DNA from 3 places in the Methylovirgula sp. 4M-Z18 genome. Region 3 is predicted to be linked to each of the others. Evidence: riboswitches for the same ligand, from Rfam matches in the RefSeq annotation. Region 3 holds a riboswitch; each other region holds the start of a gene.
What was found. A riboswitch is a leader RNA that binds a small molecule or an ion and turns the genes downstream of it on or off. The one in region 3 is predicted to bind cobalamin.

Region 1 (10,087 bases), 2.4 Mb from region 3:
ATCCCCGGTGCTTCGGCGCCGAAACTGATCACGCGAGACATGCTGAAGACGATGAAGCCCGGCAGCGTCATCGTTGACGTCGCGATCGATCAAGGTGGGTGTTGCGAGACGTCGCACGCCACGACCCATTCCGATCCGACCTATGTGGTGGATGACGTCATTCATTACTGCGTCGCCAATATGCCTGGCGCCGTGGCGCGCACGTCGACACTTGCCTTGAACAACGCGACGCTGCCCTTTGCGTTGGCGCTCGCCGACAAAGGATGGCGGCAAGCAGTCATCGATGACATTCATTTGCGCCATGGGGTGAATGTTTGCGCGGGACAAGTTGTCTGCAAGCCCGTCGCGGACGCGCAGAATCGCGCCTATTCAAGCGTGGAGGCGCTGCTCTGACTCGTGCTTTGATCGGCTCTTCCCGCGTGCAAAAGATGCGAAATCCTTCATTCTGCATTGAGGCGGAGGCTTTTGAGGCCGACAGCGATTCGCCGCGTGTCGTCGCTGATGCCGAGTTCGGCCGGCGACACCGCATCGGGCAGAATGAATTTGAGCGTCACGACGCGATCCGGTCCAATGAGGTCAGCGGGGAGGTCCAAGCCGACCGTGCTGTCGGATCCGTCGACCGACAGCCAATCTTTCATATGCCGGCCGTTGACCGAAATTTGCGCATGCTGTGGATGCGTCGCTGGCGCGAAGGCGTTCAAGACGAGCTCTAGCCGAACGGCGCCAGTCCCCGGAGCAAGAAATGACAGATCTGCTTCGTGGCTGCTTGTCCAGCGTCCCCAAGCTTCATCCGCATCCCAGCCGAAGCCGAACAATTGGTCGCTCAAGGGAGTGGATTGGCCGATGGAAACCCACGTGCCGATCGGAAGTTCAATCAAGCCAGCCGACAGATCTTGCCCAAAACCTTGCGCGTCGCCTGCCTTGACGCACAGAATGACGCCATCGAGCACGCGGCACGCGTGTTCGTTGTGCGGTATTGCGTAAGCATGCGCTGCTCTCTGGAAGACATAGGCGGTGTCGTTTGCAAGCCCGCTTTGCTGCAGATCTGCCGGCATCGTTTGGCAAAAATAGTCGATCTGAGACGGGCTGGTGCGTCCCGCATAAAAGCTGTTGAGGCTCATGCGGTGTTCGCCGGCGAGCTTGCCGAAGATCCAATAGCCGAATTCGCCGCCCGGTGTTTCGTGAGCCCATTCGCACTGCCAAGCGGGCATCACCACAAGATGCCGATATCGGTGCGCAATGTCCTGCCATACCGGGCCGTTCGTGAAGACATCCATCTGGGTGCCCGAGAAGACGCCGATGGGAGTGCTCGACCACGTGTGGCGGACTTCCTTCCGCAGGCCGCGCAGGTCGACAATTTGAACCGCGAATGCACAAACGCATGCCAGCGCGACGTACCGGCCAAAAACGATAAAAGCCGCGCTCACGATTCCGGCGAGGGCGAGATAAAAGGCGGGCCAAAAGAGACGTCCAGATGCGCGGAAGGCACTGAGCACCTGCACAATTGGCGGCGGCGCGTGCAAATCGTAAATCACATGGGAACCAACCGTTGCCTTGAGCGTAAGAGCGAGCAACGTGCAGGCCACAAAAACCAGCCAGCCGGGCCACGCATCTCGCTGAAAGAGATGAGCCAAGACCATTCGTGGCTGGCGGATGAGGACGGCAAAGCCCAAGAGCAGAACGCCCAATCCAAAATAATTATAGCCTTCAACTTGAAACCTGCTGACGTATGACTGCTGTCGCAAGAGGAGCGCAGGAAAGAACATCGGGTCGATAGGCGCCAAGAGATTCATGGAAACAAGGCCATAGCCAATGCCGGCGTAGGCACCGGGATCATTCGGGCGCAAGAAGCCGAAGAGGAGCCAAGACAAAAGCATGGCGGTTACGGCGCAGATCATGCCAGTCAACGCAACGAACAGGCGCGGCCCGAGCAACCTCTGCGTATCCTCCGACGCGGTGAGGGTCGATCTGAGATAGCCCGCGCCGATGAGCGATAACGACAGGACCGCAATATAAGGGTTGATCCCCCCTGCGACGGCGGCGATCGCGACGCTTGCCGAAATGTGGCGCCACGACAGGCGGGCTGAGCATGTGAGATAGAACTCCAGTGCGGCAAGGACGAACCAGTGGCTTGCAAGCGCAAAGTCCTGTGCCGCGCGCAACAAGAGGACGGGTGCTGCCAGGAACAGCAACCCGCCTGCCGTTCCGGCCACCCAATCTCCGCCGCACAGCCGGCGGCAAATCCGGCTGCCAAAATAAAATGACAGCGTCGCGCACAGCGTCCACCACAGCGTGAGATATTGAAAGGGCTCCGGCAGCCAATGCCGGAACGGCCACAACAATGTCGCGACAAGGGGAATTGAATCGAGATAGGCGATCGGCTCACCCTTCGGATAGCCGAGCGCCGACGACCAGCCCAGAGGCCAAGTCAGGCGAGGTTCATGGCGAAAGAACAGCCAACCCATGTAGCTTTGGGCGGGGTCCTCCGGCAGGATCGAAATGTTGGTGGGATCGAGCGGACGCAGGCCGTAAACATAAACGCTATATGAGACGCCGACCGCGAGGAAAAATATCGCGCCGCCCACGAGCCAGAAGTATCGGACCACGGCTTTCTTCCGGCGGCCGGCCGGCGGTTCGCCTGCGGCCATGAAACCGGCCTGCCCATCATCCCATCGAACCATTCGGAGCGCCCCAACATCGATCTCAGTCGCCTAACCTAGTTACCGGACAAAGGCCATGTCCAGGCGCGGTTATTTAATTTGCATGTTGACATAAAGATATCTTTATGTATCGTATATCTCCATATCGCATTTGAAGTGTTGAGCGTCGAATATGTCCGCGATCGATGAACTCTTCGGGCCGGTCGCCGCCGAGCGGGACGGATCCGAGATTTTGGCCGCTCTCCACGCTGCCGCGCGGGAACGTATCCTCATCCTCGACGGTGCGATGGGCACCCAGATCCAAGGCCTCGGTTTCGGGGAAGATCATTTCCGTGGCAGCCGCTTCATCGGCTGCGCTTGCCACCAGCAAGGCAATAACGACCTCCTCATCCTCTCGCAGCCGGCCGCCGTCGAGGAAATCCATTATCGCTACGCCATGGCCGGCGCGGATATTATCGAGACAAATACATTCTCCTCGACGCGCATCGCCCAGGCCGATTACGCCATGGGCGACGTGGTCTACGACTTGAACCGGGATGGCGCGCGGCTCGCGCGGAGGGCTGTGCGGCGTGCCGAGCAGCAGGACGGGAAGCGCCGCTTCGTCGCCGGCGCGCTCGGTCCGACCAACCGCACCGCGTCGATCTCCCCGGATGTCAACAATCCTGGCTACCGCGCCGTGACCTTCGATGATTTGCGCCTCGCCTATCGCGAGCAATTGCGCGGGCTGATCGACGGCGGCTGCGATATCGTCCTCATCGAGACGATTTTCGATACGCTCAACGCCAAGGCGGCCATCTTTGCCAGCGAGGAGATTTTCGCCGAAAAGGGCATTCATTTGCCGGTGATGATCTCAGGCACGATCACCGATCTTTCCGGCCGGACGCTATCGGGCCAAACGCCGACCGCGTTCTGGCATTCGGTGCGGCACGCGAAACCCTTCACCGTCGGTTTCAACTGCGCGCTCGGCGCTGCCGCCATGCGCCCGCATCTGGCGGAGCTCGCCGGCGTTGCCGATAGCCTCATCTGCGCCTATCCGAATGCCGGCTTGCCGAATGCTTTCGGCCAGTACGATGAGACTCCGGAGTTCATGGCCGCTCAGGTCGAGGAGTTCGCGCGCGAAGGGCTGGTGAATGTCGTCGGCGGCTGCTGCGGTTCGACGCCGGAGCACGTTGCGGCTATTCGCGAGGCTGTTACGAAATACGAGCCGCGCGTGGCGCCCGAACGCTCGCCGCTCATGCGATTGTCCGGTCTCGAACCGTTCACGCTCACCAAGGACATTCCCTTCGTCAATGTGGGCGAACGCACGAATGTCACCGGCTCGGCGAAGTTCCGTAAATTGATCACCGCCGGCGATTTTGCCGCTGCGCTGGACGTCGCGCGCGACCAAGTCGCAAACGGCGCGCAGATCATCGACGTCAACATGGACGAGGGGTTGATCGATTCCAAAAAAGCGATCGAGGAATATCTCAATCTCATCGCCTCGGAGCCCGACATCGCCCGTGTTCCCGTGATGATCGACAGCTCCAAATGGGAGGTGATCGAGGCGGGGTTGAAATGCGTCCAGGGCAAGCCGATCGTCAATTCGATCTCGATGAAGGAGGGCGAAGACTCGTTCCTGCATCACGCGCGGCTTTGCCGGATGTATGGCGCGGCGGTGGTCGTCATGGCGTTCGACGAACTTGGCCAGGCGGATACGAAAGCCCGCAAGGTCGAGATCTGCACGCGCGCCTATAAGCTCCTGACCGAGCGGGTCGGCTTTGCGCCCGAAGACATCATTTTCGATCCCAACGTATTTGCCATCGCGACGGGCATCGAGGAGCACGACACCTATGGTGTCGATTTCATCGAGGCGACTGGGGATATCATCGCCACGCTGCCGCATGTGCATATTTCGGGCGGGGTTTCCAACCTGTCCTTTTCGTTCCGGGGCAACGAGCCGGTGCGTGAAGCGATGCATGCGGTGTTCCTCTATCATGCGATCCAGCGCGGCATGGATATGGGCATCGTCAATGCCGGCCAGCTCGCGGTCTACGAATCGATCGATCCCGATCTGCGGGAGGCCTGCGAAGACGTGGTGCTGAACCGCGCGCCCAAGGGCGGCGGGACGGCCACCGAGCGGATGCTGGAGATTGCCGAGCGCTACAGGGGGCAGGGCGCCAAAGAGGCACGCGAGAAGGACACCGCTTGGCGCGAGTGGCCGGTCGACAAGCGGCTGGAACATGCTTTGGTCAACGGCAACACGGAATTCATCGATCGGGACACGGAAGAGGCGCGGCAAAAGGCGAAGCGGCCGCTCGACGTCATCGAAGGCCCCTTGATGGCGGGTATGAATGTGGTTGGCGACCTGTTCGGCTCCGGCAAAATGTTCCTGCCGCAAGTGGTGAAGTCCGCACGGGTCATGAAACAGGCGGTGGCCGTGCTGCTGCCCTATATGGAAGCCGAAAAAGCGGCCAATGGCGGTGGCGAACGCGAGAGCGCCGGCAAAATCGTAATGGCCACCGTGAAGGGAGACGTCCACGACATCGGCAAGAATATCGTCGGCGTTGTTCTGGCCTGCAACAATTATGAGATCATCGACCTTGGCGTGATGGTGCCGGCGACGAAGATCCTGGAGACGGCGCGGGCCGTGAAGGCCGACATTATCGGTCTCTCGGGGCTGATCACGCCCTCGCTCGATGAAATGGTGCATGTCGCTTCGGAAATGGAGCGCGAGGGATTCGATATTCCGCTTCTCATCGGGGGAGCGACCACGAGCCGCGTGCACACGGCAGTGAAAATCCATCCGCGCTACCACCGGGGGCAAGCCTTCTATGTCACCGATGCGAGCCGGGCCGTCGGGGTCGTATCAAGCCTGCTCTCGGCCGAGGCCAAGCCCGGCTATGTCGAGACGATCCGGGCCGAGTACCGTAAAGTGACCGAAGCGCACGAGCGCGCCGAGCGGGAGAAGCAGCGCCTGCCGCTCGCCAAAGCCCGCGCCAATGGGCTCAAGATCGACTGGGCGAATTATACGCCGCCGAAACCGTCTTTCCTCGGCACAAAGGTATTCGAGACGTGGGACCTCGCCGAGCTGGCCCGCTATATCGATTGGACGCCGTTCTTCCAGACATGGGAACTCAAGGGCCGCTATCCGGCGATCTTGGCGGACGAGAGGCAAGGACCGGCCGCGCGGCAATTGTTCGACGATGCGCAGGCGATGCTCAAGAAAATCATCGAGGAGAAGTGGTTCGCGCCAAGGGCCGTCATCGGCTTCTGGCCGGCCAATGCCGTAGGGGACGATATCAAACTCTTCACCGATGCAAGCCGGGCAAAGGAGCTGGCCACTTTCTTCACGCTGCGGCAGCAACTCTCCAAACGTGACGGCAAGCCGAATGTCGCGCTTGCGGATTTCGTGGCGCCGCGGGAGAGCGGCAAGCTCGATTATGTCGGCGGCTTCGTGGTGACAGCCGGCATCGAGGAAGTCGCCATTGCCGAGCGCTTCGAGCGGGCTAACGACGACTACTCGTCCATCCTGGTCAAGGCGCTGGCGGACCGTTTCGCCGAGGCTTTTGCCGAGTGCCTGCATGAGCGGGTGCGCAAGGCGTTCTGGGGTTATGCGCCGAGCGAATCGTTCACGCCCGACGACCTTATCGGCGAGCCTTACGAGGGCGTTCGCCCGGCGCCCGGCTATCCGGCGCAACCCGATCACACCGAGAAGGTCACGCTCTTCCGCCTGCTCGACGCGCAAACCAAGGCGGGCGTCACTTTGACCGAGAGCATGGCCATGTGGCCCGGCTCGTCCGTCTCGGGTCTCTATCTTTCGCATCCGGACAGCTATTATTTTGGCGTCGCGAAGGTCGAGCGCGATCAGGTCGAAGACTATGCCGCGCGCAAGGATATGGACATCCGCGAGGTGGAGCGCTGGCTCGGCCCGATCCTCAACTACGTGCCTGCTCCCGCCGCCAAGGCGGCCGAATAGGGGCCTGTCGCATTTATACACAGCCGATGTCGCATTCCGGCTCATCCGCACTTCGGGAAGGTGCATTATTCGACCAGTTCGAGGTGCCCTTCGGAAATTGTCCGCAGGGATAATTGGGAAGCCGGTGTGACGCCGGCGCTGCCCCCGCAACGGTAACAGAGCCTTTGTCTCGATAAGAAACCACTGGGAGAACAAGCCTGGGAAGGTGTTGAGACAGTTCAAAAGGACGGCTCCGAAGCCCGGAAACCAGCCTTGGGTATGAAACTTGACTGATCGCGGTGGGCGGTCAGGAGGCAGGGCGTTTTGGGCTGGGGCTTGAGGCTCCGCCGGCGTTAAAACTTCCTCCATCACCACCAGTTCAGTCCTTGAGCAAAAGGACAGAACATGGATACGCGTAACGACATGCTGAAACTCCTTCGCAATCGCCGCGAAGGCTTTAGCCTCCCCCAGGCTTTCTATACCGATCCCGCCTTCTTCCAGCTCGACCTCGATCTGATCTGGTATCGCGACTGGCTGTTTGTCGGGCACGATTGCGAAGTTGCGAAGCCGGGCAGTTTCTTCACGGTGCAAGTCGGCGCCTATCCGATCGTCGTGCTGCGCGACCGTGAGGGCAAGCTTCGCGCGTTCCACAATTCCTGCCGCCATCGCGGCAGCCGGGTTTGCAACGCCCAGAAAGGCACGTCGGCGCGACTCGTCTGCCCCTATCATCAATGGACCTATGACCTCGACGGCAAGTTGCTGTTTGCCCGGCAAATGGCGGAAGGCTTCGACAAAGCCGAATTCGGATTGAAGCCGGTCGCCTGCGAAAGCGTCGCGGGCTACATCTTCATTTGCCTAGCGAAGGAGCCGGCAGAATTTGCGCCGGTCCGTCAGATGATGGAGCCTTATTTTGCGCCGCATCGGCTCGGCGAAGCCAAGGTCGCCTTCGAAAGCACGATCATCGAAAAGGGCAATTGGAAGCTCGTGTGGGAAAACAACCGCGAATGCTACCATTGCGTGGGCAACCATCCTGAACTGTGCAAGACGTTTCCCGAAGCGCCAACCGTTACCGGCGTGCAAGGCGCGGAAGATGATCCTGAGATCGTCGCCCATTGGAACAAATGCGAGGCGGCCGGGCTGCCGTCGCGTTTCCAGATCGACCAGTCCGGTCAATTTCGCGCGACGCGCGTGCCGCTTCTGCGGGATGCCGCGAGTTACACGATGAACGGCAAGCCCGCGGTACAGCGCGGTTTGTCGCACGCGGTCACGGAAGGGCGGATCGGTTCACTGCTGCTCTACCATTATCCGACGACCTGGAACCATATTCTTGGCGATCACGCCGTCACCTTCCGCGTCCTCCCGATCAGCGCGACCGAAACCGCGGTGACGACCAAATGGCTGGTGCATAAGGATGCGGTCGAGGGCGTCGACTATGACCTCGCCAATCTCACCCATGTCTGGACCGAGACGAACGATCAGGACCGCCGAATCGTCGAGGAAAATGCCTTTGGCATTGCGTCGCCCGCTTACGAGCCTGGACCTTACTCACAGATGCATGAAGGCGGCGTGCTGCAGTTCGTCGACTGGTATACGCGGTTTATCGAACCGCGCCTGAGCGAAGGCGGCAAACCCGCGCTGCGCAGCGTTGCCTAGAGGATATGAGTCATGAATGCGCTCACCGAATTTCGTCTGAACCGGCATCTCGACGAGATGGTGCCGTGGAACGACCGGCAGCAGCTCCTGGAGATCATCGATATTGTCGACGAGGCGCCGGAGGTGAAAACCTTCACCTTCCGCGCCGACGGGCAAACGTGGTTTCGCTATAAGCCCGGCCAATTCGTTACGCTCGAATTGCCGCTGCCGGACGGACCGCTGATGCGGACCTATACATTGTCCTCCTCGCCGTCGCGGCCGTTTTCGATCGCCGTTACGGTGAAGGCGCAAGGAGGCAGCGTCGGCACGCGCTGGATGTTCAACCACCTCACCGTCGGCGCGCGCATCCGCGCCTTCGGTCCGGCGGGCGATTTTTCCCTGCACAGCCATCCGGCGGCGAAATATTTCTTCATCTCGGCGGGGTCCGGCATCACGCCCATGATGTCGATGCTGCGCTGGCTGAACGATTGTGCTCCGGCGACCGATGTCGCCTGCCTCAATTGCGCGCGCCGGCCGGAGGATCTCATCTTTCGTGAGGAACTCGAGCTTCTGGGCCAGCGGATGCCAAGATTGGCGCTTACTTTGATGGTCAAGGGACGATCGATGCGCGAAAACTGGTTCGGCCATGTCGGCCGCCTTGATGCCGCGCGCCTGCCTCTGCTGGCGCCGGATTTTCGTGACCGGGAGATATTCTGCTGCGGTCCGGACGCGTTCATGCGGTCGGTGCGTGAGATGCTGGGGGCGGCCGGTTTCGACATGGCGCGCTATCACGAGGAAAGTTTCGCGATGCCGGTTGCTCCGGTACGCGAAACGGCGCCTGCTGCGGCTCCTGCGGTTCCATCTGCGGATGCGATGCAGATTCGCTTCGCCCTGTCCGATGTCGAAGGTTTCGGCGCGCCCGACGAGAGCCTGCTTACCATCGCCCGCGCGGCAGGCGTGCGGATTCCCGCTGCCTGCGAATCCGGCTTGTGCGGTACGTGCAAGGTGAAGAAAGTATCGGGCGACGTCGAGATGAATCACAATGGCGGCATTCTCGACGAGGAGATCGAAGAAGGATTTATCCTTGCCTGCTGCTCGCAGCCGAGGAGCGCCGTCGAGATCGAGGCGTGATGCACCGGGTGTTGCCCAAAACGCGCGCTCTGCGCCGTTGCGGCGTCTGATGGGGCTGAGAGACGTGACCGCCGGTCAGAAATGATCGGCGCATCATTTGAATCAAATTGCGAACATATATATAGCTGATATTATTGTATAAATTTGTATTTGCCAAAATCCGGGATCGCGGATGAGGTTGCGGAGACGACTCCTTAACTCTACGCTGGCTCCATCTCGCCGCTGCGAGTCTCCACGCCATGTCGGACTGTCCCTGGTTTTGCCGCAGAGATTCATCACGCCTAGCCCATGTCTCCATCGGATCTCCATATTCTGCTCATTGACGACAATCCGGTCCGGGCCGCGATGATCCGCGAGGGCTTGCTGGACGCTGGCCATGCGCGTGTGACCGTGATCGTCGAAATGCGGCATTTGCTGCGGCAGGTTGTCGACGTCGAGCCCGATGTGATTTTGATCGATCTTGAAAACCCCAATCGCGATGTCTTGGAAGAAATGTTTCACGTCTCGCGCAACGTGCGGCGGCCGGTGGCCATGTTTGTCGATCAATCCGACAAGGCCTCGATGGAAGCGGCGATCGACGCGGGCGTCTCGGCCTATGTGGTCGATGGCCTGCGCAAGGAGCGGCTGAAACCGATTCTCGACATGGCGATCAGCCGTTTCAATGCGTTCCATCGGTTGAGGGAGGAACTCGACCGCACCAAGCAGGCCCTCGAAGACCGGAAAGTCATCG
Region 2 (10,087 bases), 610 kb from region 3:
ATCGAAGGTCTCCGAACGTTTCGACCAATAATCGCGGATCTCTTCTTTGAGATGATGGTTTGCGGTCACGATCAGTCCAACAGATATTGAACGTGGCTGCGCCCGTGCAGGTTCGAGCGCTCCACATGCACCTTCACGCCGAACACGTCGGCGATGAGCTCCGGCGTGAGCACCGCTTCGGGTGTGCCCGCTGCCACGACTTTGCCGTGCTGCAAAACCGCGAGATTGTCGCAAAACATGGCAGCGAGGTTGAGATCGTGCAGGGCAACGATGCTCGTCACCGGCAGGCCGGCGATCAATTGGAGAAGGTCAAGCTGGTGACGGATGTCGAGATGATTGGTCGGCTCGTCGAGGAGCAATTCGGTCGGCGTTTGCGCGAGGGCTCGGGCAATTTGGACCCGCTGCCGCTCGCCGCCCGACAAAGTGTGCCAAAGCTGATGCGCCTTGTCGGCAAGACCGGTATATTTCAACGCCTCCTGAACCGACGTGTCATCGCGCATCGTCCAGGGCGCCAGCCGGCCGCGGTGGGGCGTGCGCCCCAAACGGATGACCTCCAGGACCGTCACATCGGCATCCGTCGCCGACTGTTGTTCGACGAACGCCAAGCGCCGCGCGAGGTCGTGACGCGTGATGGCGCGAATATCCGTGTCGCCCAGGGTAATAATTCCGCTCTTCACCTGCCGCAAACGGCAGATCAGACGCAACAGGCTCGATTTGCCCGATCCGTTCGGCCCGAGCAGCCCTAGCATTTTGCCGGGCGGAGCGTGCAACGTCACGCCATCGACGATCAAGGTCTTGCCGCTCGCCCAGGAGACGTCCTCGACGCCGATGCTCATGGCGCCCTCCGCACCCGGTAGAGAATGATGGCAAAAGCGGGCGCGCCGAACAGCGCCGTGACGACACCGATCGGCAGGATTTGTTGCGGAATGAGAATGCGTGAAAGAATGTCGGCAATGACCATGAAGATCGCCCCAACCAAAGCGGACACAGGCAGCAGCCGCATATGGCCTGGGCCGACCAAAAAGCGCGCGGCGTGCGGGATGACGAGGCCGATGAACCCGATACAGCCGACGATACTGACCATCGCCGCGGTCATGAGTGCCGTAAGGCCGAGCAGTACGATCCGCACGCGCTGCACGTGCACGCCGAGCGTCGCGGCGGCATCCGCGCCGAAGGTAAACGCGTCCAACGTGCGGGCATAAAGCATCACCACGATGAAGCTTGCGCAAGCGACCGGCGCGGCAAGAAAAACGTCGGGCCATCGCACGCCGCTCAGGCTGCCAAGCAGCCAGAACATCACGCCGCGCGCCTGTTCGGCATTGGCCGACGTCGTGACGATGTAAGAGGTCAAGGCGTTGAACAATTGCGAGCCGGCAACGCCCGAGAGAATAATGCGCTCGGCTCCGCCGCCCGCACCGGCCGCCAGCAACGACACCAGGAAAAACGCCAGCACGGCACCCAGAAAAGCGCCGGCGGGCAAAGTCAGGAGACCGGACCCAAATCCGAGGATCATGATGGCGACGGCGCCCGTCGAGGCACCAGCCGACACGCCGAGCACGTAGGGCTCGGCGAGCGGATTGCGCAGAAGCGCCTGCAATACAACGCCGGATAAAGCCAGCGCCGCCCCGGCGCTTGCCGCCACCAGTGCTCTGCTCAGCCGATAATCCCAAATCACGCCCTCGTGGATGCGGTTCAACGTGAAATGCGTGCCAAAGGCATGATTGGCGATCGATTGCGCGATCGTCGCCAAGGGAATGGTGATGTCGCCGATGGAAATGGCCAAGCCGATCACGAGGGCGAGCAGGAGAAGAGCGACAAGGACAAGCCCTGTGAGGCCAATTCTGCTGTTCGCCGTCACGCGCGGCATGGGCATGACGCTCATTTTGGCGGCTCAGCGGCTTTGAGCGCCTTGGCGAGAATCTCAATACCGTCGATGGTCCGAATGGTCGGATTCATGTCCTGCGCATCCATGAGAACGATATGGCTGTTCTTGACCGCGCTCAACTGGCTCACCACCGGATCTGTCTTCAGAAAGTCAAGCTTCACCGCCGGATTGTCAGCGGCGTAGCGGTGGCGGCTCATGGTCGCGATGACGATCACGGCCGGATCCGCCTGCGCGATCGTTTCCCAGCCGACAAGCGGCCATTCGTCTTCGGTCGTTACCACATTCTTGGCACCAACCGTTTTCAGAATGTAGGCGGGAGCGCTGTTCTTGCCGGCGATATAGGCGTCGCCCTGTACTTCCTTGCTGGAGAACCAAAATACAACCGGCAGGTTCTTCGGGACGTCGCCAACCGACGCGACCGCAGCGGCTTCGCGCTGCTTTAAGCTGGCAATGAGTTTGTCGCCGCGATCCTGCACGTCGAAGATTTGCGCGAGCTCGCCGATCTCCTGATAGACGAGATCCATCGTGAAAAGCTCTTTGCGAACGCCGTCGCCATTGCTGCCGTTCACCTTCGCGACGCAATCGGCGGGCGACACATAGGCATTGATGCCGAGCGCATTGAATTGTTCGCGCTTGCCGACCGCCCCTTGCGGCCCAACGTGCCATTCAAACTCGGCGGCGACCAGATCGGGAGTCTGTCCGACCACCGCCTCGAAACTCGGGTCGTTGTCGGCAAGGCGCGTGATCTTGGCGTTTGCGTCGGCATATTGCGGCAGAACCGGTCCCACCCATACGGCAGTGCCGACGATTTTATCGGCAAGGCCGAGCGAGAACAGCACTTCAGTCATGCCCTGGCCGATGGAGACGACCTTGTTGGGCGCCTTGTCGAAGGTGACGGATTGCCCGCAATTGGTGATTGTCAGCGGATATTTGGTCGACTGCGCAAAAGCCGTTTGTGTGAAAGAGGCGGCGAGGCACATGCCGACGACCCAGCCGGCAAAAGATTTGCTATGAGTTGTTGCTGTGGACATTTCGTTCCCCGAACAAGAGTAGACAGGCAGATGGGCGCATGGGATGCGCCCGCGATCAGTCGATCCGCTTGACGGGAAGAACGGCCTTGGGAGAACGATTTGCGCCCTCGGCGCAGAAAACCTGTTTCATATTATCTCCTGCCCCGGCATCCCCGCCGGCAAAAATGTGCGCTGTTTGCGGCGCAAAAGGATCGCGACGGCAGGTCTCCTGGCTCACGGACAAAAGCTTTTCATCTGCCTTCCCACGTGACGGTTTAAAGCCGGCTAGCAGTGGCATGGCGCCGCTTGAAGGCGCCCAGGCCGCAAGATGCGACCATGGATGTCGGGCAATCCGCTGACAGTTGCGGGGGCAGCCACGGAGTCTGCGCGAGGCATCACCGTGTTCCCTTTTGATCCCCGAAGGGAACCGTCAAATCCCGTGTAACAGTGGCCATATCGGCGGTCAATAGAGGCTTACACGCCGATCTCAAGCCGGATATGAGGCCGACGTCCGTTACGGTCATCCCGATCCGCCTCGGTAAAATGGTCAGGAGTCAGCGCAAAACGAAACGCGGCGCCGTCGAAATGACGGCGCCGCGGGGCGCGACTTCAAGTCATGCAGCCAGTTGGTCCGCCGTTCGGCGGCCTCAAAGGGCGTCGATCAGGTCGTCGATCTTGATCGGAAAATGGCGGACGCGTTTGCCCGTTGCATGCCAAACGGCATTCGCAATGGCGCCGGCCGAACCGGTGATGCCGATTTCGCCCACGCCCTTGATGCCGAGCGCGTTCACATAAGGATCATATTCCTCGATCATGAGCGCTTCCATGGCCGGCACGTCGGCATTGACCGGCACGTGGTATTCCGCGAGATCGGCATTCAGGATGCGGCCGGAGCGGCGGTCGATGATCGCGTGCTCGTGCAGCGCGAAGGACATGCCCCAGATCATCCCGCCCAAATACTGGCTCTGTACCATGCGCGGATTGATCACCCGGCCCGCCGCAAACGCGCCGACAAGCCGCGTCACCCGGATCTGACCCAAATCGGGGTCGACCTTCACTTCGGCGAACACCGCGCCGTGGGCGTGCATGGCATAATTCGCCTGGGCCGCAGGATCGCTCGCGCTTTTGCCGCGCGCCTCGATTTCCTTGAGGCCGGCGCGGGTCAGAATATCGACATAGCTCTCGCTGCGGCTCTCGTCGTCCCGGCGGAACAGGCGCCCGCTGCGCGCCACGACACCCGCATTGCCTGCACCGAACAGCGGCGAGCGCTTATCATCCGTTGCGAGCGCAGCCAGCTTGGCGATCACCGCCGCGCCGGCATTGTGAATCGCCATGCCTGCGGTCGCGGTATGGGCCGAGCCGCCGGCAATGCCGGCATCCGGCAGATCCGAGGTCCCCGCCCTGAGCTCGACACGATCGAGATCGAGGCCAAGCCCGTCGGCGCTGATTTGCGTGAACGCCGTCCAGGCCCCCTGCCCCATGTCTTCAGCACCGGTCTCCATCAGGCCGGTGCCGTCGTCCCGCAGAACGGCGCGTGCCTCGCCTTGGAACATCAGCGCAGGAAACACGGCGGTGCCCATGCCCCAGCCGACGCGGAATCCCGCCTCGTCGCGCATCTGGCCGGGCGCCAGCGGCCGCTTGGCCCAGCCGAAACGCTCGGAGGCTTGCGCATAGCATTCGCGCAGGGCTTTCGACGAAAACGGCTTGCCGGAAATCGGCTCGACCTCGGCGTAATTCTTCAGACGGAAGGCGAGCGGATCCATGCCGCAGGCATAAGCTGCTTCGTCGATGGCGCTTTCGAGCGCGATCGAGCCCGTCGCCTCGCCGGGCGCACGCATGAAGAGCGGCGTGCCGGTGTCCAAGCGTACCGCCTCGTGCGACGTCGCGATCGCCGGACTCGCGTAAAGCGTATGCGCCACATCGGCCGCCGGTTCGAAGAAATCGTCGAAAGTGCTGGATGCGACCTTCGCGTGATGGCTGAGCGCGGTTAGCACGCCCGTGCCATCGACGCCGATGCGGACGGTCTGGCGGCTGGGCGAGCGATGCCCGACCGGCCCATACATCTGCTCGCGCCGCAGTACGAGTTTGACCGGCTTGCCAACCAGCTTCGCCGCCATCATGCCAAGGATCTGCGGGCCCGAGATCATGCCCTTCGAGCCAAAGCCGCCGCCGAGATAGGGACTGCGGATATGGATATTTTCCGGCGAAATCCCGAACAGGCCGGCGATCCGCATCTGCGCAAAAACAAACCCCTGGCTCGGCGTGTCGATCGACAATTTGTCGCCGTCCCAGTTCGCGACGATGGCATGCGGCTCGATGGGATTGTGATATTGCGCCGGCGTTTCATACGTGGCCTCAATACGCTGCACGGCTTGCGCCAATCCGGCCTCGACGTCGCCATGATTGTGCACGGCAGGAGCGCCGACGCCGACCGCGGCGGGAACAAAACTTTCATTCGCGTCGAGATCGGCCCGGGCCGGCTCCGTCTCATAGCGCGGCGCGAGCAGCGCCGCCCCTTCTGTCGCGGCTTCGAGGGTTTGCGCGATCACGACCGCAATCGCCTGATTGGCATAGCGCACCTGATCGTCCTGGAGCAGATCGACCCGAAACATGAACGGATTGTTTTTCTCGTGCGGGTGCATGGCGAGCGCCGGCTTATGCGTCGGCGTCATGACGTCGACGACACCGGCATGGGCTTTCGCCGCCGCAACATCGAGAGAGGCCACGCGGCCGCGCGCGACGGTGCTGACCGCGATGACGGCATAAAGCATTCCGGCGGGATGATTGTCGGCCGCATAACGGGCCTTGCCGGTGACTTTCATGGCGCCTTCGTGACGGGTGTTCGGTTGACCGATGTTCGAGCCGTGCCGGGCATAGGCCGGATTGCGGGTAAGGCTGATCTCAGGCATCGTGGAGCGCTCCTGGAACGGAGGAGAAGGGCGAACCGGGCAGCGCGGGAACACGCGACGGCGTTCCGCTTGCGGCCTCGGCAAGGGCGCGCACAAGGATTTTCCGCGCGAGGTCGATCTTGAAGCGGTTGTCGCCTGAGGGCTTCGCCTCCGCGAGCGCAGCATGCGCCGCCTTTTGGAAGATCTCCGCACGCGGTTTGGCGCCGATGAGGATCGCTTCGGCGGCACGGGTACGCCACGGTTTTGCGGCGACGCCGCCGAGCGCCAAGCGCGCCTGACGGATCGCGCCATCTTCGAGACGTAGCGCCGCCGCAGCGGAGACGATCGCAAACGCATAAGACGTGCGCTCGCGCAGCTTCAGATAGCGCGCATGGGCGGCGAAAGACCGCGCTTCGGCCGGAAGCCGGACCGCCGTGATGAGATCGCCCGGCTCGAGTTCGTTCTCGCGATCGGGCGCTTCGCCCGGCAGGCGGTAAAACGCCTCAAGGGCGATCTCGCGCTTGCCGCTCCGGCCAGTGACTTCCACGACCGCATCGAGCGCGACCAATGGTACACAGAAATCGGAAGGATGGGTGGCAATGCATGCCTCGCTCCACCCCAAGACCGCATGCAGCCGGTTTTCGCCGGCGCGCGCATCACAGCCTGAACCCGGCATGCGCTTGTTGCAGGCGCTGGCCGGATCGTAAAAATAGGCGCAACGGGTGCGCTGCATCAGATTGCCGCCAACTGTCGCGGCATTGCGCAACTGCGCTGACGCGCCCGAAAGCAACGCCTCCGCAACAGCCGGATAGGCGCCGGCGAAATCCCGATCGTAAGCGAGCGTGGAATTGCGCACCAGGGCGCCGATTCGCACGCTGCCATCGGACAGATGCTCGATGCGATCGAGTTCGGGCAAATGGGTGATATCCACGAGCCGGTCCGGGCGCGCGGCCCCTGCCTTCATGAGATCGAGAAGATTGGTTCCAGCGGCCAGGTAGACCGAACCCGGTTCGGCCGCAGCGGCCACGGCCTGGTCGAGGCTGGCGGCACGCACGTAATCGAAGCTTTTCATGCTGCGTCCCTCGTCTTGGCGCCGGTTGAATGGGCTTGCGCCTCGAGCACGGCTTCGACAATGCCGTTGTAGGCGCCGCAGCGGCAAAGATTGCCGCTCAATCCTTCACGGATGCGCTCTGGATCGTCGCCCGCCTGCCCCTCCGCAATCAGGCCGATCGCACTCATGATTTGGCCGGGCGTGCAGAAACCGCACTGGAAGCCATCGTGGGCGATAAAGGCGGCTTGCACCGGGTGCAATGTGTCACCGTTCGCGACACCTTCGATCGTGACGAGATCGGCGCCGTCATAACTCAACGCCAGCGCAAGGCAGGAATTGATCCGCTTTCCGTCCGCAAGGATTGTACAAGCGCCGCATTGGCCGCGATCGCAGCCCTTTTTTGTGCCCGTGAGATCGAGACGCTCGCGCAGCAGGTCGAGCAGCGTCGTCCGCGGATCGTCGAGTTCAATCACGCGCTGCTGGCCGTTCACGGTGAGACTGATGGAAAGATTCATATAACGCTCCAATCAGTGATATGGTGGACCGGGCTCGCATGCGCCGACCCGGCCCATCGGCGAAGGTCGACAATCTTATGAATTATGAGCCCGTTTTGGATTTCGCGAGACCGGACAGGCGGTTCGCGCCGGCCGGGTCGATCGGCGGGCGATTTGCAGTTTGGCCCGCCGGGGTATTTATACGGAGGATGCCTCCGTTTTTCAAGAGCTAAAAGAACGGACCGAAAGGAAATGGACAAACAGGTGGTCAAAGCGGTGCGCAAGCCCCGGGCAGATTCGGTCCGCAATCGCGAACGCGTGCTGGAAGCGGCAAAGGCGGTCTTCAGCGCCGGCGGCGGCGATGCAAGCCTGGAAGCCGTGGCACGCCACGCCGGCGTCGGCATCGGCACGCTCTACCGTCATTTCCCGACCCGAGAAGCCCTGTACGAGGCCGTCTACCGGCGCGAGGTCGACCACCTCGCCGAGCTCGCGGACGAATTGGGCGAGATCGCCCCGGTTGAGGCGGTGCGGCAATGGCTCAAATCGAATGTCGAACTCGTCGCGACCAAAAAGGGCATGCTGGCGGCGCTGGCTCTGACCATCAGCAGCTCCTCGGAACTCTACACCTATTCCTATGACCGGCTGACGAAAGCCCTTGGTGCCCTCCTGGACCGCGCCGTTACGGCGGGCGATATCCGCCCGGACATCACGGCGCCGGACTTGCTGCGCGCGCTCATTGGCCTGTGCTACCTGCACGGCCAGCCAGACTGGCGGACGAGCGTCCATCGCCTGGTCGATATTCTGGTCGACGGCCTCCGCTTTCAGCCGCCCGCAAGTCCAACTGCCGCAGCACCGCAGAAGGGTCGTGGCGCCACGCCGAAAAAAAGACCTTCAACGACGAACCCCAGGAGCTCAAAGCCTCGGCCGGCTGCGCGAAAGCGTCCATAGGGCGACTTTTCGGATCTTGCCTCGCCGTCAGCGCGCCGACTGGCGTGCCCGCTGCCGCAAAGGTACTTCAAGCGCCAGCACGCCAGCTACAGCCCATGCTGCATAGGCCGCTACGAAAATCACACTGCGGAAACTCGTGGCGCTGGCGATGAACCCCATCGCCATGCTGCCGACCATATTGCCGGCCGCGTAGCTGTTCGCGTAAACCGCCGTCGCACGCCCCGGCCTGTCCGGCTCGAAGCTTTGACAGTAGGTGACGGCGACGCCGGCGAACAGGCCGTAATAGATCCCGTCCAGAGCCGAAACAGCGATCAGTTCGGCAAGGGACGAGATTTCGGCATAAAGCACCATGGTCGTCACCGCGATGAGAGCAGCGCCTATGAGCACGCGGCGGATACCGATACGGTCGACGAGCGCCGACGATGAGAAAATCGTAAACAATTCGAGAAAGCACTTGATCGACAAGTGCAGGCCAGGTGCGTAGGCGGGCAGATGCACGTCCTGAATGAAGTACATCGGCATGGCCGATTCGAACAAAGCCGTGACCAGCACGAACATTAGACAGATGAGTGCGGCAAGCATGAGGCCCCAGTTTATGTCGTTCGCCTGCGTGTTCGACTTGCGGTGCTGGTCGGCACGGAAGTCGGCGGGAACAAACCAAACCAGCAGCGCGAGCCACACAACGCCCAACACCGCCGACGCGGCGAAAGCCGGCCCGAATCCATAAGCACCGATCAGCGTGAACGACAAAGCCGGACCGATCATCCACGCCAAAGAGATCGCCGCCCTGAGCCAGGAATTCGCTCGAGCGACAGGGACGCGGGCGCGCTCCGCCGCGACCCGGCCAAAAGCAAAGGTCGTGCTCATGCCGGTGCTGGCAATACCCATCAAAGGTGCGACGACGACAAGCAGGATCGTGAGGCCATGGGCCACGATGAGCATGAGCGCTGCGGCGCAATAGGCTCCGCCAGCGGCAAGCAGCAGCCGGAGCACGATGGCCCCTTTGTCAAATTGGCCGCCGGTCCAACGGTTCAATGCGAATGTGATCGCCGTCACCAATCCGTTGTAGATGCCGACCGTCCAGGCCGATTCGCCAAGCTCGTCGATCATGAAATAGCCCATGACCGGGACGAGCGCCGACATGCACGTGCCGCTGATCAGCAAGAGCAGCGAGATTTGCAGAGTCTGCTTGGGAGGAAAGAGTTGGGAAATCATCGGCGAGCCTGAGAGAACGCGGACCGCCCCAGCGAATCGTGGGCCTCCATTTTAGAATGTCGCGGCGCCCCTGCGTAGACGACGACGCATCGTAACTGAATTGCAAAGAGTGCGGGCCAACTGATTTTTGGAACTTGTTGCCACCCTCGGCAGGCGTTTTACCGCGCTGCTTCAAGCGTTGCAGGGGCGAGTACCGCAGCGACTTCCTCCGCCGCACGCAGGCCGCTTGCGTAGGCGCCATGCGCGGTCGAAAAATCGTAAGTGTGGGTCGCCTCGCCGGCAAAGAAAATGCGCTGCTCGCAAGGCCGCGCGAGATCGCGCCGTGCAGCGGCTTGACCGGGAAGCGCATGGCTGTAGGCGCCGCCGATATAGGTCATCCGGCTCCAGCCCGACGCAATGAGCGGCCGCAAGCGGCGCCGAACATCCGCGCCGAGCAGCGCGGTCAACTGGTCGAGAGCGAAAGCGAAGGCGGCGGCGGGCCCCTCGTCCGCGACGATCCCGGCCCCGGCGGCCCCGAGAAAACATTCGACCACCGGCCGGTCCAGCGGGCGGATATAATAGGCGCCGGTGCGGCGATCATGCGGATTGCCGAAGAG
Region 3 (10,087 bases):
CGCCCGCGCCTGCAAGGCCTGCGCGCGGCCGATTTCGCCGCCGTCCGCCGTCACCGCCGCGTTGTTCGACATGTTCTGCGGCTTGAACGGCCGCACCTTCAGCCCACGGTTGACAAAGGCCCGACACAGGCCGGCGACCAGAATGGACTTACCGACATCCGAGCCGGTGCCCTGCAGCATGAGCGCCTTGGCTAGCATTAGAATTCGATGCCTTGCTGCGCCTTCACCCCGGCGGCAAAATGGTGCTTCACCAGCGTCATCTCGGTCACGAGATCGGCGACGGCGATCAGTTCCGGCTTGGCATTGCGGCCGGTGACGATCACATGCAGGTCGGGCCGCCGCGCGGCAAGCGCCGCCACGACCTCGGCGAGCGGCAGATAATCGTAGCGCAAGGCGATGTTGAGTTCGTCGAGCACGACGAGGCGAATCTCCGGCCGCGCCATCAATTCCAGCGATTTTTGCCAGGCGGCGGCGGCCGCGGCAACATCGCGCTCGCGATCCTGGGTTTCCCAGGTGAAGCCCTCGCCCATCGTGTGCCATTCGACGAGATCGCTGAATCGCTGCAAGGCCGCCCGCTCGCCCGTGTGCCAGGCGCCCTTGATGAATTGCACGACACCAACCGGCCAACCGTAGCCCAACGCCCGCAGGATGAGTCCGAAGGCCGCCGTCGACTTGCCCTTGCCGGGGCCGGTATTGACGATCAGGAGCCCCTTTTCTGTAATGGTTTTCGAAGCAACTTCAGCGTCTTGCACATCCTTGCGCTTGATCATCTTCGCCTTGTGGCGGGCGGCTTCGTCATTGGGATCAAGCTCGGTCATCTGTCTCTCGCATGGGCGGGCCGATATATTGGATGCGACATTAAGTCGGCGTTTGACAAGTGCGCGTTTCGGTGGCCATAGTCAATCCGGACGGTCATTCCAAACAGGAATGTCAAGGGAACATGGTGAGGGAAACCGAAGCCATGGCCGCCCCCGCGACTGTAAACGGCGAGCCTGCACCAAAACCACTGAGAGCGATCTTGGGAAGGGGTGCGCTGGCTTTGACCCGTGAGCCAGGAAACCTGCCGTCTTAAAACCAACCCCGTGCGGCTGCCGGAGGGGCAGCCAGGAGTATTATATGACGTTTGACGTCACCTTTTCATCTCGCGCCGCATCCGGCATTGCGCAGCTATGGAGCGCGCCATGTCCCTGACCGCGGAGATCTCCCCATCCGTGGCAACGATCGCGCCGACGTCCGGCGCGACATTGTATTTCTGCGTGACTTGCAAGGGCACCTTCAACGCTGACGAGCGGCCGGGTGCCGCGCTGTACGAAGCCGTCCTGGCCAAATGGCCAGAACAGGCGCGCGATGCGGTCGAGATCAAGACCGTGGAATGCCTCTCGGTCTGCAAACGGCCCGCAACGCTGGCCCTCGCGGCCCCCGGCAAATGGACCTATGTCATTGGCGATCTCGACCCCGCCGTGCACGCCGACGACATTGTCGACGGCGCCCTGAAGTTCGCCGCGAGCCCGGACGGCGTCATCCCCTGGCGGGAGCGGCCGCAATGTTTCCGCAAGGGCGTCATCTCCCGCGTGCCGCCGCTCGCCCCCGTCTAATTCCGTCTTTCTTCTCTTCGAACCCTTCAAGGATTCCTGCATGCTCGGCAAAGTCCCCGTCACCATCGTCACCGGCTTTCTCGGCGCCGGTAAAACCACGCTCATCCGCAACGTGCTAGAAAATGCCGGCGGCCAGCGCCTGGCGCTCATCATCAACGAATTCGGCGATGTTGGTGTCGACGGCGAAATCCTGAAATCCTGCGGCATCGAGTCGTGCCCCGAGGAAAATATCGTCGAGCTCGCCAACGGGTGCCTGTGCTGCACGGTTGCCGACGATTTCGTGCCGGCGATCGAAACGCTGCTCGCCCGCGAGCCGCGGCCCGAGCATATCATCGTGGAAACGTCCGGCCTCGCGCTGCCGAAACCCTTGGTGAAAGCCTTCGACTGGCCGACGGTGCGCTCGCGCCTGACCGTCGATGGCGTGATCGCCGTGGTCGACGGCGCCGCCGTCGCGGAGGGCCGTTTCGCCGACGATCCGGAAAAGCTCAAGCAGCAGCGCGCCGAGGATGCCTCGATCGACCACGACAATCCGCTCGAGGAAGTCTATGAAGACCAGCTCCTCTGCGCCGATCTCATCGTTCTCAACAAGACCGATCTCATTGCGCCCGAAATGCTGGCTCAGGTAACGAAGGACATCACCGCCGTGGTGCCGCGCGCGGTCAAGATCGTGCCGTCCGCCGACGGCAGAATCGCCAAAAACGTGCTGCTCGGCATCAATGCGGCAGCGGAAGACGACCTTGCGGCGCGCCCCTCGCACCACGATCACGAGGAAGAGCACGACCACGACGATTTCGAATCCTTCATCGTCCCGGTCGATGCCGTGCGGGACCCCGATCATTTCGTCAAAAAGCTCAGCCAATTGGCGCAAGACCACGACGTCCTGCGGATCAAGGGCTATGTCGAAGTTCTCGGCAAGCCGATGCGCCTGCTCGTGCAGGGAGTCGGCACGCGCTTCACCAAGCAATATGACCGCGCCTGGGCGGACACCGACAATCGGCAGAGCCGGCTGGTAATTATCGGCGAAAAGGGCCTCAATGAAGATGCCATTCGCGCGCAATTGGCGGCATAGCATCGCGTTAGGATAAGACATGCATCTCCTGCGCACAGAATCCTATTCGCTCGACGACAATGTCGAAGCGATCGATCTTGCGCAGAGCCCGGCTGACATCGTCTTTCTGTCCTTCACCAACAGCGACCTCTCGGCGCTCGCGGCCGCTTACAACACGATGCAAGGCGCGCGGCCAAGCCTGCGTCTTGCCAATCTCGCACAACTCAAACACCCTTATTCCATCGATCTTTATGTCGAGAGAACCTGCGCCGGCGCCCGCTTTGTGCTGGTGCGCCTGCTCGGCGGGCTCGAATATTGGCGCTACGGCGCCGAGCAACTCGCTCGGGCAGCGCGCGAGTATGGCTTTCATCTTGCCGTCATTCCAGGCGACATGAATTTTGACGAGCGGCTCGCCGACGTGTCGAGCCTCGACCCCCGCGCGTTGCGCGAGGTCTGGTCCTATTTCCTGCAGGGTGGCGCGCAAAACATGGCGCAGCTCCTCACCTGGATCCACCGGAATTTGGGCGCGGACTTTGCTGCCCTCCCCGCCATCGAAGTTCCTGCCTTCGGCCGCTTCGAGCAGGCTTGTCACGGAGGCGATGCGACTGCGGCGCAGGCACTTCTCGTCTTCTACCGATCCGTCTTGATGGCGAGCGACGTAGCCCCCATTCTGGCCCTCAGCGACGCCCTGCACGCGCGCGGCATGAAGGTCGAATGCGTCTTCGTGACGAGCCTCAAGGATCAGCGGGTGAGTACCGAGCTTGCCGCCTTGATCGCGAAAATTAAGCCCGACGTCATTTTAAACACGACGGCCTTTTCCGCCCGCGTCGATGATGGTCCGAGCATCCTCGACGGCGCGGACGCGCCGGTATTGCAAGTGATTCTGGCCGGCAGCAACGAGACCCAATGGCAGTTGAGCCGTCGTGGCCTGAGCGCGAGCGATCTCGCCATGAATGTCGTGCTGCCGGAAGTTGATGGCCGCCTCATCTCGCGCGCGATTTCGTTCAAGGCGGAGACGCAAAGCCATCCCGACCTGCAGTTCACCGATATCGCACATCGGCCCATTGCGTCGCGCATCACATTCGTCGCCGATCAGGCATTGCGATGGGCGCGGCTGCGCCGCACGCAACCTTGCGATCGTGCCATCGCCTGCGTGCTCTCCGATTATCCGGCAAAGGGCGGCCGCGCGGGTTATGCGGTTGGTCTAGACACGCCTGCAAGCGTCACCGCGATCGCCGACCTGTTGCGCGAGGCTGATTACGACATCGGCGCCCTGCCCGCCACGAAAGACATCATGCCCGCGCTGATGGGTAACGATGCCCACGCCGGGCCTTCTTTCGCAGCCTACAGAACGTGGTTTGACGCCCTGCCAGAGAGCTTCCGATCAAGCGTTCTGACCCGTTGGGGGGCGCCGGAGGAAGATCCGGCCTGCCGCGACGGCGCATTCCGTTTTCCCCTGCTGCGCAGCGGGAAATTGCATATTGCCGTCCAACCCGACCGCGGCACGCAGCAGCAACGCAAGGGCGAGTATCACGACGCCGATCTTCCGCCGCGCCATGCCTATATCGCCTTCTATCTCTGGCTGCGGTTCGACCTTTGCATCGATGCGATGATTCACTGCGGGACCCACGGCACATTGGAATGGCTGCCCGGCAAGGCCGCGGCATTGTCCGAAGATTGCGCGCCGGAAATCCTGCTCGGCGCGACGCCAGTGATCTATCCGTTCATCGTCAACAATCCTGGCGAAGCGGCGCAGGCCAAACGGCGCCTGTCCGCCGTGATTGTCGGGCATCTCACGCCGCCGCTCACCGATGCAGAATCCCATGGCGCGGCGAGCGAACTGGAATCTTTACTCGACGAATATGCCAATGCCGAATTGCTCGACAAACGCCGCGCGCGACACCTTGGCGAAGCCATTCTGATCCGTGCGCGCGAGACCGGGCTTGCGCAGGAAAGCGGCCTTGCGGAAGATGAGGACTCCATCGACGCGCTGGCCAAGCTCGATGCCTGGCTGTGCGATCTCAAGGATATGCGCATCCGCGACGGCCTCCATATTTTCGGCCAGCCGCCGCAAAGCCGCGCGGGCGAGGACATCATCGCATCGTTCGGTGCAAGCGGCACGCGCGACAAGAACCAACTCGCCACGCTGCTCGCTGATTCCGCGCGCAACGAGCGCCACAATCTTCTCGCCGCCTTGAACGGACGCTTCGTACCACCCGGCCCCGGCGGCGCGCCCTCGCGCGGCCGTCTCGATGTGTTGCCCACGGGGCGCAATCTCTACTCGGTCGATCCGCGCAACATCCCGACCCGCGCCGCCTGGGAAATCGGCCAGCGGACCGCCGCCGAAATCATGCAGCGCTACGCGCAGGATCACGGCGATTGGCCGCAACGCATCGTCATGGACCTCTGGGGCAGCGCGACGATGCGCACGGGCGGCGACGAGATCGCTCAGGTGCTTGCCCTGCTCGGCGCCCGCCCCGTGTGGGATCACGCCACCGCGCGCGTGCTTGGTTTTGAAATTCTGCCCCCGGCCAAATTGGAGCGGCCACGCGTCGATGTGACCTTGCGCATCTCCGGCCTGTTTCGCGATGTGTTCGCAACCCAAATCGCCTTACTCGATCAGGCGATCCATGCTGTGGCCGGTCTTGACGAAGAGCCAAGCTTTAACCCGCTCGCAGCTCAAGCGAAACGAGACGGCCAGACGCAAGTGCTGCGCATCTTCGGCGCGGCGCCCGGCACCTATGGCACGGATGTGTCGCGCATCGCCTTGGGCGGCGATTGGGCTGCGCGCGATGAATTGGGACGCGCCTACCTCGAATCGACGTCGCACGCCTTTGGCGGGGCGGAGGCTACAGCGCAGACTGCTGCCGGCGCGTTCCGCTCACGCGTTGGCGAGGCGGACGCCTTCGTGCACGTGCAGGATACGGCCGAGCAAGACCTGCTCGATTCGGATGTCTTTGCCGCGCATGAAGGCGGGTTCGCCGCGGCCGCCCAGAGCCTCGGCGCCCAGCCGGAATTGTACCATGCCGACACGTCGTCCGAAGGCCGCGCAAAAGTCCGCCTGCTCCGTGAGGAAATCGCCCGCGTCGTGCGTGCGCGTGCAACCAATCCGAAATGGATCGCCGGGCAGATGCGGCATGGCTATCGCGGCGCGAGCGAAATGGCCGAGGCCGTCGATAATCTGTTCGCCTATGCCGCCCTCACCGATGCGGTGCAGAGCCGTCATTTCGATCTCGTGTTCGACGCCTATTGCGACGACGACAATGTTAGGGCGTTTTTGTGCGATGCCAATCCGGCCGCGGCCAAGGCCATCGCCCAGCGGCTCGACGAGGCGCAAAGGCGCGGCTTCTGGCTCTCGCGCCGCAACTCGGTCGCGCCGCGACTCGCAGAAATGCAGGGAGGGCGGGCATGAGCGCGGTGAAAGGCTGGTGTCCCGGTGCCCACCGGCCGATGCTGACCGGCGACGGGCTGCTGGTGCGTATTCGTCCGCACGGTGGCGTCCTGACAGATGCGGCCATGCTTGGGATCGCCGATTGCGCTGCGCAATTTGGCAGCGGCCTCATCGAGGTGACGTCCCGCGCCAACGTGCAGATTCGCGGCGTCACCGAAGCGACTTACACGCCCCTCATCGCCGCGCTAGGCACGCTGGGCTTGCTTGATCCGGATGCCGGCTCCGAGAACCGGCGCAATGTCTTGGCGAGCCCCCTCGCCGGCTGCGACCCGCGCGCACGGCTCGACATCCGGCCAGCGGTTACCGCGCTTGAGGCGGCTTTGACCGCCGATACGTCCCTCGCCGCCCTGCCCGCCAAATTCGGCTTCGTGATCGAAGACGGCGGCAGTTTCGACCTGTCGGATGTGGATGCCGATGTGCGATTCACGGCGCTGCAGGCCGAGGAGGCCATCTATTTCGCTGTATCGATTCCCGACGGCACCGACGGCGATTGGATCATTCACATGTGCGCGCCGGAGACCGCGCCATCGCTTGCCCTGAAAATAGCGAGAACCTTCACCGATTTATCCCAAGGGCGGCAAGCGACGAGGCGCATGCGCGATTTGATCGGGCATATCGGCCTGGCTCATTTCGTTGACGCACTCGATCTCGAAAACGGTCCCTTGCCGCCGTTTCAAAGCCGTACTGCTCGGCATTCCGGCGCGGATTGCCTCGGCTTCCACGCCGATGCCCGCTTCACCGGCGTCGCCATGCCCTTCGGTCGCTGGACGGCCGGCTCTTTTCGTGGCCTTGCGGAAGCCGCGCGGCGGTTTGGCTGCGGCGAGCTTCGCCTTACGCCTTGGCGCGCGATCCTCATCCCCGGCGTCGCGGCGGAGGCGTCCGCCAAACTCCACGAGACGCTGACGGCACTTGGCGGCATTCTCGACCCGGCCGACCCACGCCTTGCCGTGATCGCCTGCCCGGGCGCCCCCTATTGCCTCAGCGCCACCACCGCGACCCAGACCGACGCGTTGGCCCTGGCAGCGGCGGCCCGGCGCCTCACCCCCACCGGCATTGCGCTGCATGTCTCAGGATGCGCCAAGGGCTGCGCGCGTCGGGCGGCGGCGCCCGCGACCCTCATCGGCAACGATGGCCGTTACGATTTGGTTTTCGACGGAAACGCGCAAGACAGCCCCCATTTGCACAAATTATCCCTTGACGATGCCGCCCGCCTCCTGTGTGAACGGGCCGAACAGATGAACGAGTCCGCTGCTTTATGAGTGTTTCTTACGACTACATCCACGACGGCCAGGAGATCTACCGCCGCTCTTTCGCGACCATCCGCGCCGAAGCCGATCTCGCGCGCTTCACGCCTGAGGAGGAGGTCGTCGCGGTCCGCATCATTCACGCCTGCGGCATGGTGGAAGTGGCCTCCGATATTGCATTTTCGCCGGGCGCCGTGATCGCGGCGCGGCAAGCACTGCAAACCGGCGCACCGATTTTCTGCGATGCGCAGATGGTGGCGAATGGTGTAACACGCAAGCGCCTGCCCGCCAACAACGATGTGATCTGCACGCTCAATCACGCCGACGTGCCGGCGATGGCCGCGCGCATCGGCAATACGCGTACCGCCGCCGCAGTCGATCTGTGGCGGGAACGTCTTGCCGGCTCGGTCGTCGCGATCGGCAATGCGCCGACCGCCCTGTTCCGCCTGCTTGAAATTCTGGACGAGGGCGCCGCGCCGCCGGCGCTCATCATCGGCATGCCGGTGGGTTTTATCGGCGCTGCGGAATCGAAAGAGGCGCTTGCCGCGCGGCACGGCGTCAATTTCGCCATCGTGCGCGGCCGCAAAGGCGGCAGCGCCATGGCCGCGGCCACCGTCAACGCGCTTGCCGGCGAGGCGGAATGAACGCCCCCGCTCCCGCCCGGCTCTATTGCATCGGCCTCGGCCCCGGCGATCCCGACCTCATGACCGTCAAGGCCATGAAGATTTTGCAGGGCGCCTCGACCATCGCCTATTTCTGCAAGCGCGGCAATCGCGGCAATGCGCGCACGATCGCCGATCCCTATGTGCCGCAGGGCTGCTTAGAAATGCCGCTCGCCTATCCGATGACCACGGAAGTTCATTTCAACGATCCGGCCTATGTGCGGACCTTGCGCGATTTTTATGAGGAGACGGCGGCGGCAATCGGCCACAAGCTCAAGAGCGGCGAGAATGTCGTCGTTCTGTGCGAGGGAGATCCGATGTTCTACGGCTCCTTCATGCATCTTTACATCCGGCTGAAGGAACATTTTCCGATCACCGTCGTTCCGGGCGTAACCGGCATGTCGGGCTGCTGGACTTCGGCCGCAGCGCCGATCACTTGGGGCGACGATATTTTCACCGTTCTGCCCGGCACGTTGCCGGCCGAAGCTTTGACCAAACGCTTGCGCGATACGGACGCTTGCGTCGTGATGAAGCTCGGGCGTAACTTCGCCAAAGTGCGCACAGCGATTGCCGAGGCCGGATTGCTGGACCGCGCGATCTATGTCGAGCGCGGCACGATGCCGGCAGAGCGGGTCGTGCCGCTCGCCAGCTTCGATGGCGAGAATGTGCCGTATTTCTCAATGATTCTCATTCCCGGCGAAGGACGCCGGCCATGACCGGAGCATCGCAAGGGCGCGTGCATATCGTCGGCCTTGGGCCGGGCGCGCCGGAATGGATCACGCCGGAAGCTGCCCAGGCACTCGATGAGGCGAGCGACATCATCGGCTATTTTCCCTATGTCGCGCGCATCGCGCTGAAGTCGGGTCAGACTGCGCATGCGAGCGACAATCGGGTCGAGATCGACCGCGCGCGGCAGGCGTTGCAACTCGCCGCGAGCGGACGCCGCGTGGCTGTCGTCTCAGGCGGCGATCCCGGCGTTTTCGCTATGGCTGCGGCGGTGTTCGAGGCGGTTGCTCACGGCGAGCCCGCCTGGCGTGATCTCGATATTCAAGTCATGCCGGGCATTTCGGCGATGCAGGCGGCAGCGGCGAAACTCGGCGCGCCGCTGGGGCACGATTTTTGCGCCATTTCGCTCTCCGACAATCTCAAGCCCTGGGATGTCGTCGCGAAACGTTTGCGGCTTGCGGCAGAGGCGGATTTTGTCATCGCGCTCTACAACCCCGCCTCGAAGGCGCGGCCGCATCACATCTTCCAGGCGTTCGATATTTTGCGCGACGTAAAGGACGGCGCAACGTTGGTCGTGTTCGCACGCGCCGTCGGCAGGCCGGATGAGGCGATTACCGTGACGACATTGCGCGAGGCCGATCCGGCGCAAGTCGACATGAGCACGCTGGTGCTGATTGGCTCAAGCGAAACGCGATCGATCGAGCGTACGCATGGGCCCGCCTTCGTTTATACGCCGCGCAGCTATGGCCGGAGCGAGACATGATCCCGCTGCGCGCGCAACCATGCGATGACGTCTTCGGGCCGGTGGAAGGTCAACGCATCCGCAGCGCGTGGCCGCTCGATCATGACGACACGTATCCCCAGATCGCGCGCCGCTGCCAATTTGGGCGCGGTCGAGGCGGCACCGGAATTCTTCGTCACCAATATATCGACGCGCTCGTTGCGCATCAGTTCGCGTTCGCTCTCATAGGTGAAATGCGGCCGCGCGAGAATGAGCTTGTGGTCAGGCAAAAAGCTCAGGTCGTCGGGCGGTTCGATGCTGCGCACGATGTAATGATGCCGCGGCGCCCGCGCGAAAACACAGATATGCAGGCGCCCAACTGTGAGGAAAACCCGGGCAGGCGCATCGCCGAGCGCGTCGACGCTTGCGGCAATGTCGGGAACGGAGATCCACAGATCATCGTCCGTCGCCTGCCACGGCGCGCGACTCAAGACGCACAGCGGCACGTCCTCCGCGGCGCAAGCCTGCACGGCGTTCGCCGAGATTTGCGCGGCGAACGGATGCGTTGCGTCGATCACCGCCGCAACCTGATGTTCCCGCACATAGGCACGCAACCCCTCGACGCCGCCGAAACCACCCA

Region 1: it holds a riboswitch for cobalamin, as region 3 does, so the genes downstream of both, V9T28_RS17110 (aromatic ring-hydroxylating oxygenase subunit alpha) here and V9T28_RS05830 (DUF1636 family protein) in region 3, are expected to answer to the same signal.
Region 2: it holds a riboswitch for cobalamin, as region 3 does, so the genes downstream of both, V9T28_RS08730 (ABC transporter substrate-binding protein) here and V9T28_RS05830 (DUF1636 family protein) in region 3, are expected to answer to the same signal.

Annotation. Positions count from the first base shown of each region.
Region 1 is NZ_CP149574.1:3,696,576-3,706,662, reverse strand. It holds gene ald (alanine dehydrogenase) at 1-393, shown strand, start outside; gene V9T28_RS17120 (DUF6311 domain-containing protein) at 441-2,681, opposite strand; gene metH (methionine synthase) at 2,833-6,615, shown strand; cobalamin riboswitch at 6,680-6,884, shown strand; gene V9T28_RS17110 (aromatic ring-hydroxylating oxygenase subunit alpha) at 7,000-8,247, shown strand; gene V9T28_RS17105 (hybrid-cluster NAD(P)-dependent oxidoreductase) at 8,260-9,357, shown strand; gene V9T28_RS17100 (ANTAR domain-containing response regulator) at 9,646-10,087, shown strand, end outside.
Region 2 is NZ_CP149574.1:1,889,175-1,899,261, reverse strand. It holds gene V9T28_RS08745 (class I SAM-dependent methyltransferase) at 1-69, opposite strand, end outside; gene V9T28_RS08740 (ABC transporter ATP-binding protein) at 72-836, opposite strand; gene V9T28_RS08735 (FecCD family ABC transporter permease) at 833-1,873, opposite strand; gene V9T28_RS08730 (ABC transporter substrate-binding protein) at 1,879-2,865, opposite strand; cobalamin riboswitch at 3,098-3,342, opposite strand; gene V9T28_RS08725 (xanthine dehydrogenase family protein molybdopterin-binding subunit) at 3,543-5,804, opposite strand; gene V9T28_RS08720 (FAD binding domain-containing protein) at 5,797-6,855, opposite strand; gene V9T28_RS08715 ((2Fe-2S)-binding protein) at 6,852-7,349, opposite strand; gene V9T28_RS08710 (TetR/AcrR family transcriptional regulator) at 7,581-8,276, shown strand; gene V9T28_RS08705 (MFS transporter) at 8,304-9,491, opposite strand; gene V9T28_RS08700 (flavin monoamine oxidase family protein) at 9,650-10,087, opposite strand, start outside.
Region 3 is NZ_CP149574.1:1,279,705-1,289,791, reverse strand. It holds gene V9T28_RS05840 (cobyric acid synthase) at 1-198, opposite strand, end outside; gene cobO (cob(I)yrinic acid a,c-diamide adenosyltransferase) at 198-818, opposite strand; cobalamin riboswitch at 893-1,082, shown strand; gene V9T28_RS05830 (DUF1636 family protein) at 1,182-1,595, shown strand; gene cobW (cobalamin biosynthesis protein CobW) at 1,636-2,664, shown strand; gene cobN (cobaltochelatase subunit CobN) at 2,684-6,055, shown strand; gene cobG (precorrin-3B synthase) at 6,052-7,353, shown strand; gene V9T28_RS05810 (precorrin-8X methylmutase) at 7,350-7,982, shown strand; gene V9T28_RS05805 (precorrin-2 C(20)-methyltransferase) at 7,979-8,716, shown strand; gene cobJ (precorrin-3B C(17)-methyltransferase) at 8,713-9,489, shown strand; gene V9T28_RS05795 (cobalt-precorrin-6A reductase) at 9,468-10,087, opposite strand, start outside.